DNA from 4 places in the Paenibacillus sp. ov031 genome. Region 4 is predicted to be linked to each of the others. Evidence: predicted binding sites of a transcription regulator. Region 4 holds the regulator's gene; each other region holds the start of a gene.
The links. Region 4 encodes Rex, which represses fermentation and respiration genes when NADH is low (regulators of the CRP and FNR family bind a similar motif). Its sites were predicted from a motif close to TTGTGAAATATTTCACAA; they were not measured.
Positions count from the first base shown of each region.

Region 1 (3,409 bases), on a different contig from region 4:
TCGTTCGCAGTTATTACAGATAAAAATCAAGGCAATACGAAATATCCACTGGCAGACTACGAGTTAACACCAGATGTAGCCATTGTAGACCCGGAATTCGTATACTCTCTGCCTAAAACCGCTGTTGCGGATACAGGTATGGACGTATTGACTCACGCCATTGAAGCATATGTATCCGTCATGGCGAATGATTACACGGATGGACTCGCGATCAAAGCGATTCAACTGGTATTCCAATACCTCGAGCAATCTGCGCTGCAAGGTGACAAATTGGCTCGTGAGAAAATGCATAACGCTTCGACGATTGCCGGTATGGCTTTTGCCAACGCATTCCTGGGCATTAACCACAGCTTGGCACACAAATGGGGCGGTCAGTACCACACCGCACATGGACGTACCAATGCGATCCTGATGCCGCACGTCATTCGCTACAATGCGAAAAAACCGACGAAGTTTGCATCGTTCCCGAAATATTCGCACTTTGTTGCAGATGAGCGTTATGCCGAAATTGCCCGTATTCTGGGATTGCCTGCACGTACAACAGAAGAAGGGGTTACAAGCCTCATCAATGCGATTCGCAAACTCAACAAAACATTGGGTATTGAAGAATCGTTCCAGGAAATTGGATTCGACGCCAAAGACTTTGAAGCACATGTGGATTATCTGGCAGACCGCGCATTCGAGGACCAATGTACAACAGCCAATCCAAAACTGCCGCTAGTGACTGAACTGGCAGATGTGTACCGAAACGCTTTCTATGGCAAGTTTGAATAACAACTAAAGCAACAGCAGGATTAAGGCAGATATAGTCAGGGTTCCCCGTGAGGGGAGCCCCGATTGCCGTCTTTCCAGTAAAAAAAGGTAAAACGTAATCTTTGCAGTTGTCTTTTTTAAAAGAGGTTACACGGAATCCGTGATGTTACTTTTTGAACCAGGTATTCACACCATAACGAAGAGGGAAGAAAAAAACTGAAGAAGCGAAGCGTTCGCTTTTAAGCACGATTTCAACCTTCTATGCTATATAGTTTGAATCATAAATGTACACGATAACGGAGAGGAGAGAAAAATTGGAGTAACGCAGCATCCACGTTGTAAGTGTTATCTTTTTAGCATTACAAGTGTTACTTCACTTAGGGTTGATAGGCTCAGGGTTCATCCAAATGGGAAGGCACGGTTACCTTTTTTAAAAGAGGTTACACGGAATTCGTGATTTTAATTTTTGAAACGGTGTTCACACAATAACGGAGAGGGCAGAAAAAACTGAAGAAGCGAAGCGCTCGCCTTTATCCCCGTATTTTACCCTTAAAAAATAGAATCAATAAAATTCGGGGGTAACAGCGATCGGAAGTTGTTCTGTCCGCGCAGTGGCTAAGTGTGAATTTGCAGGGTTCACCATGACACAGCACAGGTGGAGTGAGGATGGTCACAAACTTTGTGATAAAAATCACAGATGGTGAAAGAACAAAGACGTATACTGAAAATGTAAGAAAAACATTCATCCGCGGTTCCGGTTCCCAAGTAGAGAGAACATGTTCCGGCTTACATGTGAAATTTATCACATTAATCGCGGCTCTGGGCACAGATGAGACGAGTGAAGCATCCTGTCATGTGTCCGGAAATCCAAATTTGTGGAGGGATTACTATGTCGGTGATCGAAAAAGATGTCAAACAACAAACAGGCTGGAGAAACTTTACCAAAGGAACATGGACGAAATCCGTAGATGTGAATGATTTTCTGGCACGCAACTTATCACCTTACTATGGCGACGAAGCATTTCTTGCAGGTGCAACTCAGAATACGAAAGAGTTATGGGATATCGTATCCGATTTGACCAAAAAAGAGCGCGATAACGGCGGGGTACTTGATGTTGACGTAAACACGCCAGCAACGATTGTTTCTCACCAACCAGGTTATCTGGATAAATCCAAAGAACAGATTGTTGGTGTTCAAACAGATGCTCCATTCAAACGTTCCATTCAGCCATTCGGTGGAATTCGCATGATGATTGATGCTTGTGAAGCTTATGGTTTTGAAATGCCTCAAGGCGTCATAGATATATTTACGAACATCCGTAAAACACATAACCAGGGCGTATTTGATGCTTATACATCTGAAATGCGTGCAGCACGTAAAGCAGGGATTATTACCGGTCTGCCTGATGCTTACGGCCGTGGCCGGATCATCGGTGACTATCGCAGGGTAGCTCTGTACGGCGTGGACTTCCTGATTCGAAATAAAAAAAGTGAGCTGAATGCACTTGAAGTCGATGTGATTGATGAAGATATCATTCGCCTCCGCGAAGAACTGTCCGAACAGATTCGTGCATTGCAAGAGTTAAAACAACTGGGTGAAATGCATGGTTTCGATATTTCTTTGCCAGCCACAACCGCAAAAGAAGCGTTCCAATGGCTCTACTTCGGTTACCTGGCTGCGATTAAAGAGCAAAATGGTGCGGCGATGTCGCTCGGACGTGTTTCTTCGTTCCTTGATATTTACATTGAACGTGATTTGCAAGAAGGCTTGCTAACTGAAGAACAGGCTCAAGAACTGGTTGACCATTTTGTTATGAAACTGCGGATTGTCAAATTCCTGCGTACGCCGGATTATAATGAATTGTTCAGTGGAGACCCAACATGGGTAACTGAATCCATCGGTGGCATGTCCGTAAATGGAGAAACCCGTGTTACGAAAAGCAGCTTCCGTTTCCTGCACACTTTGAACAACCTTGGTCCTGCACCTGAGCCGAATCTTACTGTACTTTGGTCCACCAAGCTTCCGGAAGCGTTCAAACAATACTGTACGAAAGTATCCATCGAAACGAGCTCCATCCAGTATGAAAATGATGATCTGATGCGTCCGATCTATGGAGACGATTATGGTATTGCTTGCTGTGTATCTGCGATGAAGATCGGGAAACAAATGCAGTTCTTCGGCGCTCGTGCCAACCTGGCAAAAGCATTGCTGTATGCAATCAACGGCGGTCGTGATGAGAAATCGGGAGCACAAGTTGGACCTGAATATCCGGCGATCACAAGCGAAGTGCTGGAGTACAATGAAGTTATGAAACGTTTCAAACCGATGATGGAATGGCTTGCCAAACTGTATATGAACTCACTCAACGTCATTCACTACATGCATGACAAATACAGCTATGAGCGTATTGAAATGGCCCTGCATGACCGCGACATCGTACGTACGATGGCTTGTGGTATTGCTGGCCTCTCGGTTGCAGCAGACTCTCTGAGTGCCATCAAGTATGCGAAAGTCAAACCGATCCGCAACGAACAAGGCATCGCAATTGATTTTGAAATTGAAGGCGACTTCCCTTGTTACGGTAACAATGAAGACAGTGTGGATAGCATCGCAGTTGAACTGGTGGAAAGCTTCATGGGCATGATTCGCAAACAC
Region 1 is NZ_FRDO01000007.1:175,960-179,368, reverse strand. It holds gene adhE (bifunctional acetaldehyde-CoA/alcohol dehydrogenase) at 1-774, shown strand, start outside; gene pflB (formate C-acetyltransferase) at 1,643-3,409, shown strand, end outside.
Region 1: pflB (formate C-acetyltransferase) is a predicted target of Rex. The motif match lies at 1,544-1,561, and genes of this name have one in related genera.

Region 2 (3,409 bases), on a different contig from region 4:
CTACCGTTGTTGTGGATGGATCAGGTTCGACATCAGAGAACACTTCAATGGCTACTGGCATTTGACGCTGACGCAGATAGTGCTCTACTTTTTCCACATAACCGAGTTTGACCATCATGGCATCCGTAATAATGGCTACGCGTGTGATGTCCGGCATTTTGGCAAGATACTGTGTTGCACCTTTTTCGAAGTAGACTTTGTTCGGCACTTTGAACCACTGCATATTCACGGTACGGCGAGCCACCCTTTTCACGTTGATTAAGTTTACAGCGGTTACGTTGGAAGAAGTCGAGTTACGTCCATACGATCCGCAGCCCAATGTCAGTGACGGCATGTTGGTGTTATAGATGTCACCGATGGCGCCGTGTGTGGATGGCGAATTCACGATAATCCGTCCGGTTTGCAGGCGATCTGCGAATTTGCTAATGACTTCTTCGTTTGTCGAATGAATAACAGAGGAGTGACCCATGCCGCCAAAAGCAACCACTTCTGCTGCACGCTCAATCCCTTCAGCTGCCGTTTTCACTTTGTAACAAGCCAGTACCGGGCTTAGTTTTTCAGCCGACAACGGGAATTTTGTACCTACCCCTTCAATCTCGGCTACGAGAATTTTGGTGTTAGCAGGGACCTCGATACCGCACATTTGCGCAATGCTGACTGCAGATTGACCAACAATCGCCGGGTTCACCGCACATTTCTCAGCATTAATCGCACCTGCGGTCAGTTTCGCTGCCTCATCCTTGTTGACGAAGTAACAGCCGTTCGCGATCATTTTCTTTTTCACCTGATCGAAGATCGGTTCTTCGATGATGACTGCTTGCTCGGAAGCACAAATCATACCGTTATCGAACGATTTGGACAAAATCAGATCCGTTACTGCTTGATTGATATCTGCGCTTTTCTCAATAAAGCAAGGTACGTTCCCTGGCCCTACGCCCAGTGCTGGTTTACCACAGCTGTATGCAGCCCGTACCATACCTGATCCGCCTGTTGCCAGAATGAGCGCCACATCGTTATGATTCATCAGTGCGTTTGTGCGATCCATGGAAGGATCATCAATCCACTGGATACAATCCGCTGGAGCACCATGCTTCACTGCAGCATCAAGCAGGATTTTGGCGGCTTCCCGGCTACAGTTCTGTGCAGATGGGTGGAAACCGAAGATGATTGGGTTACGCGTTTTGATGGAAATCAGTGCTTTGAACATCGTGGTGGATGTCGGATTCGTTACCGGGGTAATCCCCATGATGATGCCGACAGGCTCCGCAATTTTCTGGAAGCTTTCGTACTCGTTATCTTCGATAACCCCTACTGTTTTGTCATATTTTATGCTATGATACACATATTCTGTTGCAAATATATTTTTGGTGATTTTATCCTCATACACACCCCGGCCTGTTTCTTCCACGGCCATTTTGGCGAGCATCATATGTTTGTCCAGACCTGCCAGCGCCATCGCTTGCACGATTCGGTCAATCTGTTTCTGATCCATGGACATGAATGCTGCATGTGCTTTATTCGCTTTGTCAATTAACGTTTGAATATACTGACCTGCTGTCGGTTCTTTTACTGGGGCGACTTCGTTCTTTACAGCCATCTCCCTCATCCTCCTAAAGGTTCGTATTGGTTTGTCTCTCTTCTTTACATTCACATCGTACCATGGGGAAAGAGTTAATTATGTGATTTTTTTCACAAAGTATAACAAATTTAATTTAAGTTTTTTAGTGTCTCTCACTTAGCCATTTACACTTCCTATTTAAACTATAGGGCTGTCAGATTCATCCTCTCCTTTCGAAAGTGAATTTAATCACAATGTTTGAAATTTCGCCATTTTTGCCCCCTTTCCACGCCCCTCAAACGGCAAGATAAGGTATATACTGAACTTAAAAATTGAACCACCGCAATTTGTACCGTCCTTCCCGGCCGAGAGATGACCCTGATCAGGACGGCAACGGTTTGCGGCGAACCACGGGGGCCAGTCCAAGCTGCAGAAGGCCGTCCGATGGACACAAAGGGGAGATAGACTTATGAGAGAACAACTGAGTGTACTGGAAAAACGAGGAAATACCAACTGTTTCTCGGAAGCGAATTTCAACCATCTGCTCGTAACGATGAAGGACAGAACCTATCCGGAAGGAACCCATCTGTATTGGGAGGGAGATGTCTCTGACAAACTTTATTATATGAAACGAGGCCGTGCTCAGATCACCAAATCCACGGATGAAGGCAAGGAATTGATTATGTACATGTATCAAGCCGGTGATATGATTGGGCAGGCTGATCCGTTCTTCGGATCGAAACACAGCTTTTCGGCGGAAGTGCTGGAGGATAGTGAGATCGGTGTACTGGAGCATAAAGACCTGGAAATGCTGATCTGCCAACATTGTGACTTTGCGATCGACTTTATGAAATGGATGGGTATCCATCATCGGTTAACCCAAACCAAATTCCGTGATCTGATGTTATATGGCAAACCGGGCGCACTCTGCTCTACGCTGATTCGATTGTCCAATTCCTACGGCGAGCCCCATGGAGAGCATGTCATGATTCATAAAAAAATAACACACACGGATCTGTCCAATATGATTGGAGCGACCCGTGAAAGTGTCAACCGCATGTTAAGCGATTTGCGTAAAAAAGACGCCATTGAATACGATAACGGCATGATTGTCATCAAGGATCTGCACATGCTCCAGGGCATCTGTCACTGTGAATTATGTCCTAACGAGATTTGCCGAATCTGACGCTTTTCCCATCTTGTAAAACATTTGATACGCAAATGAAAAAAGCCCATCTTCTATAACGAAGATTGGGCTTTTGTTATGCTTAAGATACAGTAGTCAACTCGAGCTTTACTGCATCACGTGGATTCAATTTCATGTCCAAACCGTTTTCCATCAGTTCCTTATCATTCACCATGATCATCCAGCGTTGGTTCATCCGGGGAATTACATTTTCAACGGAAACAACGAATTTGTTGTTCTCCGACATTCTTACAATCCCACTGGACTTCAATACATCACGCACAGTACATTCCTGAACATACACCCCGGCATATTGACGATTGAGATTTGGCATAATATTTCCACCGCTCACCTTGAGTAATGTTGTTTGGTAAACAACATCGTCTCCCCCACTGTCAGCGGCTTTTACATATATGATCACTTCATCTTTGACATGAAGCTCCATGTCCCAATTTTCCGGGTCAATATCCTTGCCATTCAGTTTGACCGCCCAGCTAAGTGAGGAGTCCAGAGAAACTTCCCCCACGGATTGGATCCGCTTGCCATCTGCTGTAAAATCGACAAGTCCACTGTTCAATAGTGCTTTCTTGAGCGTCAGACCTTCACTAAAATCTCTCTTAATGGACTTCGTTGCGTCAGGCAAAAAAGTACTGCCATCCACTGCC
Region 2 is NZ_FRDO01000007.1:179,611-183,019, forward strand. It holds gene adhE (bifunctional acetaldehyde-CoA/alcohol dehydrogenase) at 1-1,597, opposite strand, end outside; gene BUA17_RS24585 (Crp/Fnr family transcriptional regulator) at 2,028-2,744, shown strand; gene BUA17_RS24590 (hypothetical protein) at 2,827-3,409, opposite strand, start outside.
Region 2: adhE (bifunctional acetaldehyde-CoA/alcohol dehydrogenase) is a predicted target of Rex. The motif match lies at 1,678-1,695, and genes of this name have one in related genera.

Region 3 (3,409 bases), on a different contig from region 4:
GTAACGCTCAACCCACCTACAACCGTATACGGATTGACGATGTCCAGGAAGCCGGGACGGAGCTGCATCTGCGCATCAATAGGCAGTCCTTTCATCAAGGTAGCGAAAACAACCCCGAACAGGAATGGCAGTAGCGCACTGGAGACTACGATAATGATGTCCCATGTTTTGCGCCAGCGTTCATGTCTCATCTTGCTGCGGAATTCAAAGGCAACTCCGCGGCCGATCAAAGCCAGCAGCACCACGACCAGTGGCAGATAAAACCCGCTAAACAGCGTGGCGTACCAATGCGGGAAGGCTGCAAACATTGCACCCCCTGCCGTAATCAGCCAGACCTCATTGCCATCCCAAAACGGACCGATCGAGTTGATTAGAGTACGACGTTCACGATCCGTTTTGCCAATCATTGCAGTGGACATGCCCACACCAAAATCAAAACCTTCCAGAAAGAAAAAACCAACAAACAAGACGGCAATCAGCAAAAACCACAATTCACTTAGTGACAACAGAATAACCCCCATCCACGCCGAACGGATCGGCCGATTCATCATGCTCCTCCGGCTTTTCGACTGCATATGGCCCTGCCTTGATTTCACGAACGAACAGATAGACCATCACCGCTCCCAGGATTGCATAAGTGACTGTAAATGCGATGGTGGAAAACAAAATCTGACCTGCGCTTACGTTCGGGGATACCCCGGCTTCCGTCGTCATATAACCGAATACCGTCCACGGCTGCCTTCCTACCTCAGTCATAATCCATCCCGATGTATTGGCGATAAACGGCAGAGAGATGGCAAACACCATCAAGCGCATAAACCATTTGCCTGCTCCCTCTAATTTGCGGCGCATCGCCAGGAATGTACCGTAGATCGCTAGCAAAATCATCAATCCGCCCGCAGCAATCATGATGCGGAAGCTCCAGAACGTCGTCCGTACCGGTGGAATATAGTCCCCTGGTCCATACGTTTGCTCATACTCCGCTTGCAGCTCCTTCATGCCTTTGACACTGCCAGAGAACTTGCTATAGGACAGATAACTGAGCAATCCAGGGATTTTGATCTCGCCGGAATTTTCCTGTTTGTCCGGATCAACAAAGGCTACCACCGTCCATGGTGCCGGATCTTCCGTCGTCGTCCATGTTCCTTCACTGGCCGCCATTTTCATAGGCTGCGTCTCCACCAGATATTGCGCCTGGAAGTGACCCGAGAAGGCAACCCCCAGCGAGGAAACCAGACCAATTATGATGGCAATGTTGAACGATTTGCGGAAGATCTCCACATCCTGCTTCTTCATCAACTTGTAAGCACTAATCCCAGTTACCACAAAAGCACCTGTCATTAATGCGCCAAAGATCGTATGTGGGAACTCCACTAGTAGCTGACCATTCGTAATCAGTGCAAAGAAATCATTCATCTCGGCGCGGCCGTTGTTAATCTCGAAGCCAACCGGATGCTGCATGAATGAGTTGGCTGCCAGAATCCACAGCGCGGACAAGAATGTACCGATGAATACCAGCCAAATGCAGGCCAGATGCACTTTCTTGGACAAGCGATCCCATCCGAAAATCCAAAGCCCAATAAAGGTAGACTCCATAAAAAACGCCAGCAAGGCTTCAATCGCCAGTGGCGCACCGAACACATCCCCGACAAACCGGGAATACTCGGACCAGTTCATGCCGAACTGGAATTCCTGAAAGATACCTGTGACCACACCGACGGCAAAGTTAATCAGGAACAGTTTGCCCCAAAATTTGGCCATCGTTTTGTAAACTTCCTTACCCTTTACTACGTACAACGTCTCCATAATTGCTACCAGCAGTACAAGACCAATGGACAGCGGTACAAAAAAGAAATGGAAAATCGTTGTGAGCGCATATTGGATACGCGATAACATGATCGGATCCATACCGTTACCCCTTCTTTCTGTTCATATCGCAGTTTTCGTATTTGGCATTGAAGCCCCTTCTTCAGTTTCTGTCAGCCAAACACGTATTGATGAACGTATTGTGCCAGATAGACTATTTTATACATGTGACAATTATCACAAACCCTGCCATGACAGCAAAAAAAAGTGACGATGGTCACACAATAGAAAAAAACAAGCCTAATGTTAGAGCTTGCCAGCTTCGTCTATTCACGGAAGATGCTCATGTTTAGGACGGAACGCCCATATGTTAGTCTCAGGCATAAAATACGCCGGGCAAAAAAGGCATTACATATTGAATTATTGGATTCATTGATATCATTCAAAGCAGCGCCAATCCGATGTTTATCAGATGGTGCTGCTTCAATCCATGAACGGACAAAAATGCAAATCAAGTGAGGTGATTCATCGATGGAAGAGCTGTCTCCGATCCCAGACCCGGAGCCTCATCAAGGGGTAGATGCAGAAGAGTTAAGTACGGCCCTGCCTGCCTTTCGTTATGTCCTTTTCCCCCGGAAGGGAGGATGGTCTGCTTTTCCCTATCCAGACATCGCTGCTCTGATGGTTGCGGAAGGGCTTGTCTACTATGTCAGTAGCCTGGAGCGCTCCGAGGAAATGCCTGCGAATATCACCGTCATCACGCTTCCCGAAGCAGAACAATTGCTGCAGGAGCCCCGTACGGTTGCTGTGGTTGCGCATCCCTACTGGCTGACCGCCACAGCCTCGCTCCATCCGGGGCTCTGTATTGTACTTCTTCCCGAGCCAGTTGGTGAAGAAGCGGAGTCTCCCTTATGGGAGAGCTGCATTTCAAGACTGGTCGGTATCGCCGATCTGGTGGGCACGACTTCAGAAACACGCTATATGAAGCTGGTATTCCAGGGCGTACGCGCCATCTGGCTGAATGGAGAGGATACCTCTCCTGCTGGTGTCATGCAAAAGGATGACCTCGAGGTCCCTCTCCGGGACTATGAACTGCTATTCCTGCATGCGCTGCGACAGACGCTCTCGGGTGTTCAGGATACGGTCACCCAGCTGCAATGCAGTGTGCGGGCCGACTTCTATCGTCAGCTTCGTTCCAAAGCAGGAGCGCATGAGACGATTTCCTTTTTGCTGGCAGCCTATGAATATGTGCTAGAGGATTCCAGAGCGGCCACTTCACTCAAGGAAGCCTTCTCTCACGCGGTATTAAACGGGCGCAATGATTGTGTAAGCTCCCACTATCGATTCCTCTCCGCCATTCATGCAAGGGCCGGGGAAATCGAGAATGCGTTGCAGGTGTATGGAATCAGCGCAGGTAACGAGCAGGAACGGCACCATTATGAACAACTCTGTCGCTGGCTTGAGGCCGGGGAGGAACAGCTTGTCCGGGCAGAACTGCTGCGTCTGAATGATGACTATGGAAATGCATTGCACATTTTGGATGAACTCGGAGGCGAAACGGCGCGGCATTGGAAATTTCGTATCTATCAGGAGACTGGACGTG
Region 3 is NZ_FRDO01000002.1:411,322-414,730, forward strand. It holds gene cydB (cytochrome d ubiquinol oxidase subunit II) at 1-509, opposite strand, end outside; gene BUA17_RS12015 (cytochrome ubiquinol oxidase subunit I) at 493-1,908, opposite strand; gene BUA17_RS12020 (hypothetical protein) at 2,338-3,409, shown strand, end outside.
Region 3: BUA17_RS12015 (cytochrome ubiquinol oxidase subunit I) is a predicted target of Rex. The motif match lies at 2,032-2,049, and genes of this name have one in related genera.

Region 4 (3,409 bases):
ACTCACGCAGAATGCGCTCTTCATCCATCGTAAGACATTCGCCATGTTTAACCACTTGTTTACCATCCACCCACACATGCTCCACATCTTTGGCCGAAGCCGAGTAGACCGTATGGGAAATCAGATCCGTATGCGGATAGAAATGGGCCTGTTCGATGTTCAACGCGATGAAGTCAGCCTTCATGCCAACTTGCAGAGCGCCTGTATTGTTCAGGAATATGGATTTAGCACCATACGAAGTTCCAAGCAGAAGCGCTTCCCCTGCCGGCACTGCAGTAGGGTCACCGGACACACCTTTGTGAATCAACGCAGCCAATCTCATCTCTTCAAACATATCCAGGTTATTGTTACTGGCTGGTCCGTCTGTTCCCAGAGACACAGTCACGCCTGCTTTCAACAGATCAGGCACACGTGCAACACCCGAAGCCAATTTCAGGTTACTACCTGGATTGTGGGAAACTGCTACATCATTCTTTGCGAGAATCTCGATCTCTTCATCATTCAGATGTACCGCATGTGCAACCAGAGATGGACGGGAGAAAAATCCTAGCTTCTCCAGATGTGCGACCGGACGCAGTCCGTAATCAGCCACGTTTTGCTCCACTTCTCGAAGCGTTTCAGACATATGCGTATGCAAAGGCAGATTCAGGTCATGAGCAACCTGTACCAGCTTCTCTATGTAATCCGGAGGGCAAGTGTAAGGGGAGTGTGGAGAGATTACGGTTGTAATTCTTCCGTCTGCTTGTCCATTCCATTGACGGGCAAATGCTGCGGACTCTTCGAGCTTGCGCAGTTGTTCTTCTTCTGAGCAAAGTCCGATTACCCCACGTGCCAGAGCAGCCCGAACGCCGGATTGTTCCACCACTTTCGCAACCTGATCCATATGATCATACATATCTAGGAACGCTGTTGTTCCGCCTTTTAACATTTCAAGCACGGATAGCGATGTGCCCCAATACACGTCTTCAGACGTCATTTTAGCTTCCATTGGCCACATTTTCTCCTGTAACCATACTTGTAACGCCAGATCGTCTCCGTGGCCTCTTAGAAGCGACATGGCCGCGTGACCATGCGTATTGATCAGACCCGGCAAGAAGAACAGTCCTTTTCCGTCCACCTTTGTCAGGCTTTCGTCTCCTTGCGGCAATGTCTCACCAATATGCACAATCTTGTCATTCTCAACAACCATAAAACCTTGAACCACGTTCCAATTCGTACCTTCACTCACGGCAAATTTGCCGTTGTGAATTACCCATCTATTTGTCGTCATCTTCCTCGTCGTCCTTTCCATTCTCCAAGTAATAAGCCAGGCTAAGTAGATCCGTCGTAAAATCAGCATGATGAATGCGAATATGCGGCGGGGTCTTCAGGATCGTTGGCGCAAAGTTCAGAATCGCTTCAATTCCTGACTCAATCAGCTGATCTGCAACATTTTGAGCTTCCGTATCCGGAACCGTGATAATACCTATACGAATGTTATCTTTTTTGACCGAATCCGTTAATTCATTCATCGGTTGTACCGTCAAACTGTTGATTTGACTCCCAATTTTCGGACCGTAGGCATCAAATACAGCGACGATCTTCATGTTGTCTTTGAGATAGGCATTGTAATTGGACAAGGCATGTCCCAAATTACCTGCTCCGACAAGAGCTACATTGATCTGCTGGTCTATTTTTAAAATATGGCGGATTTTCTCAATGAGATATGAAACGTCATATCCAATCCCTTTACGACCAAAGTCACCAAAGTAAGCCAAGTCTTTACGAATCTGGGCCGGATTCAAATCCAACCTCAGTCCAAGTTCTTGTGAAGAGACCGTATTGACTTCGCGCTGATGCAGTTCATTCAAATAACGCAAGTAAACAGGTAATCTACGCACCACGGCTTCCGAAATTTTATCTGATTTCATTCATTGCTCCCCCTTACCAAGGCCACGATAGATAGATGAAAAGATGAGCACCCTGTCTAAAACGATGCAAAATGATTACTGAATTAAACAGGATGCTCCTTGTTATATAATGGATAATTGCTTTAATCGCTTTACTCGCATATCCATGAAACGAATACATGATATTACTCAATTTTACCGCCAATCACTGGCGTCTTGCAATAATGGAAGCTACAGAGCGTATCTGTTATTGTTGCTCTTCGGTTGGTCTCTCGAGCCATTCCGAAATGCGTGGAACCATCTGCTCTGTAAGCATGTGCTCCATTTTGGGACCAGGTAATGAATATAAAAAGTACTTGCCATAATACGCTTCAATAACGCGTGTATCGTATACAATCACAATGCCTCTGTCTTTGCCTGTACGAACCAGTCTGCCAAATCCCTGTTTGAAACGGATGACGGCTTGTGGCACGGATAGCTTCATAAACGGGTTTTTCTTTTGCTGCTGCAAAAGCTCGCTCTTCGCTTCCACTAATGGATGATTCGGTGGCTGGAACGGCAGTCTGACAATTGCAAGACAGGTCAGAGCCTCTCCTGGAATGTCCACGCCTTCCCAGAAGCTGCTTGTGCCAAGTAGCACCGTTGCTTTAGTATCTTGGAACCGACGTGTAAGCTTGGAACGGCTGCCGCTGTCCACCCCTTGCCCAAGCAAAGAGATATCGTTGCCTGACAAGGCCTCCTTAAGCGGGTCATAGACCTGTCGCAGCATGCGGTAGGAGGTGAACAACACCATCATGCGTCCACGAGTCGCAATAGCCGTTTCCGCAAGCGAGTGCACGAGCATATCCACAAAGTGGGCATCGCCTACACTGCCCTTCACGCTTGGGAAATCACGCGGAATGACGAGCAGCGCCTGTTCTCGATAATTGAACGGTGACGGCAGCATCGACGTTAACAGACGGTTATTGTCGGCAGCTTCCTGCAAACCCAGCTGTTCGATCATGAATTGAAATGACTTGTCAACGGAAAGCGTAGCCGATGTAAGCACAACGCTTTTCTTTTTATCAAAGAACATATCCTTCAATTGAGCACTGACATCGACAGGAACAGCATAGAGTTGCAGTGATTTACTGCGGAACTGGCCGCTGGCCTCCATCCAGTACACGGTATTGGCATCATCCATCCGCATGAAGAAACGCAGATTATCCTTAATCGTTGCCAAATCCTTGAGCAGACCTGAGATATCCGTAATCAGACTATCGGACTGATAATCGTCCTGATCTTCTTTCACTTCAAGCAGCAGCTTGTCGCCTTTACGAATCAAATCGCCTAGGGTGACATAAATTTGGTTTTCAGCGTCCTGCAATTCCTGCCATTTGGCTGGTTTTTGCGAATGCTTCAGTCTAAGTGAGAATTGTCCTGTCTCGCCTGGAGAAGCATCGCTGCGTTCAGGCAGCAGTCCGAACAATGCATCGCTTAGTCGATCCCACATCTCTTTAACTTCGACAGCAAGCGGGAAC
Region 4 is NZ_FRDO01000001.1:2,370,973-2,374,381, forward strand. It holds gene BUA17_RS10125 (amidohydrolase) at 1-1,270, opposite strand, end outside; gene BUA17_RS10130 (redox-sensing transcriptional repressor Rex) at 1,257-1,910, opposite strand; gene dinG (ATP-dependent DNA helicase DinG) at 2,137-3,409, opposite strand, start outside.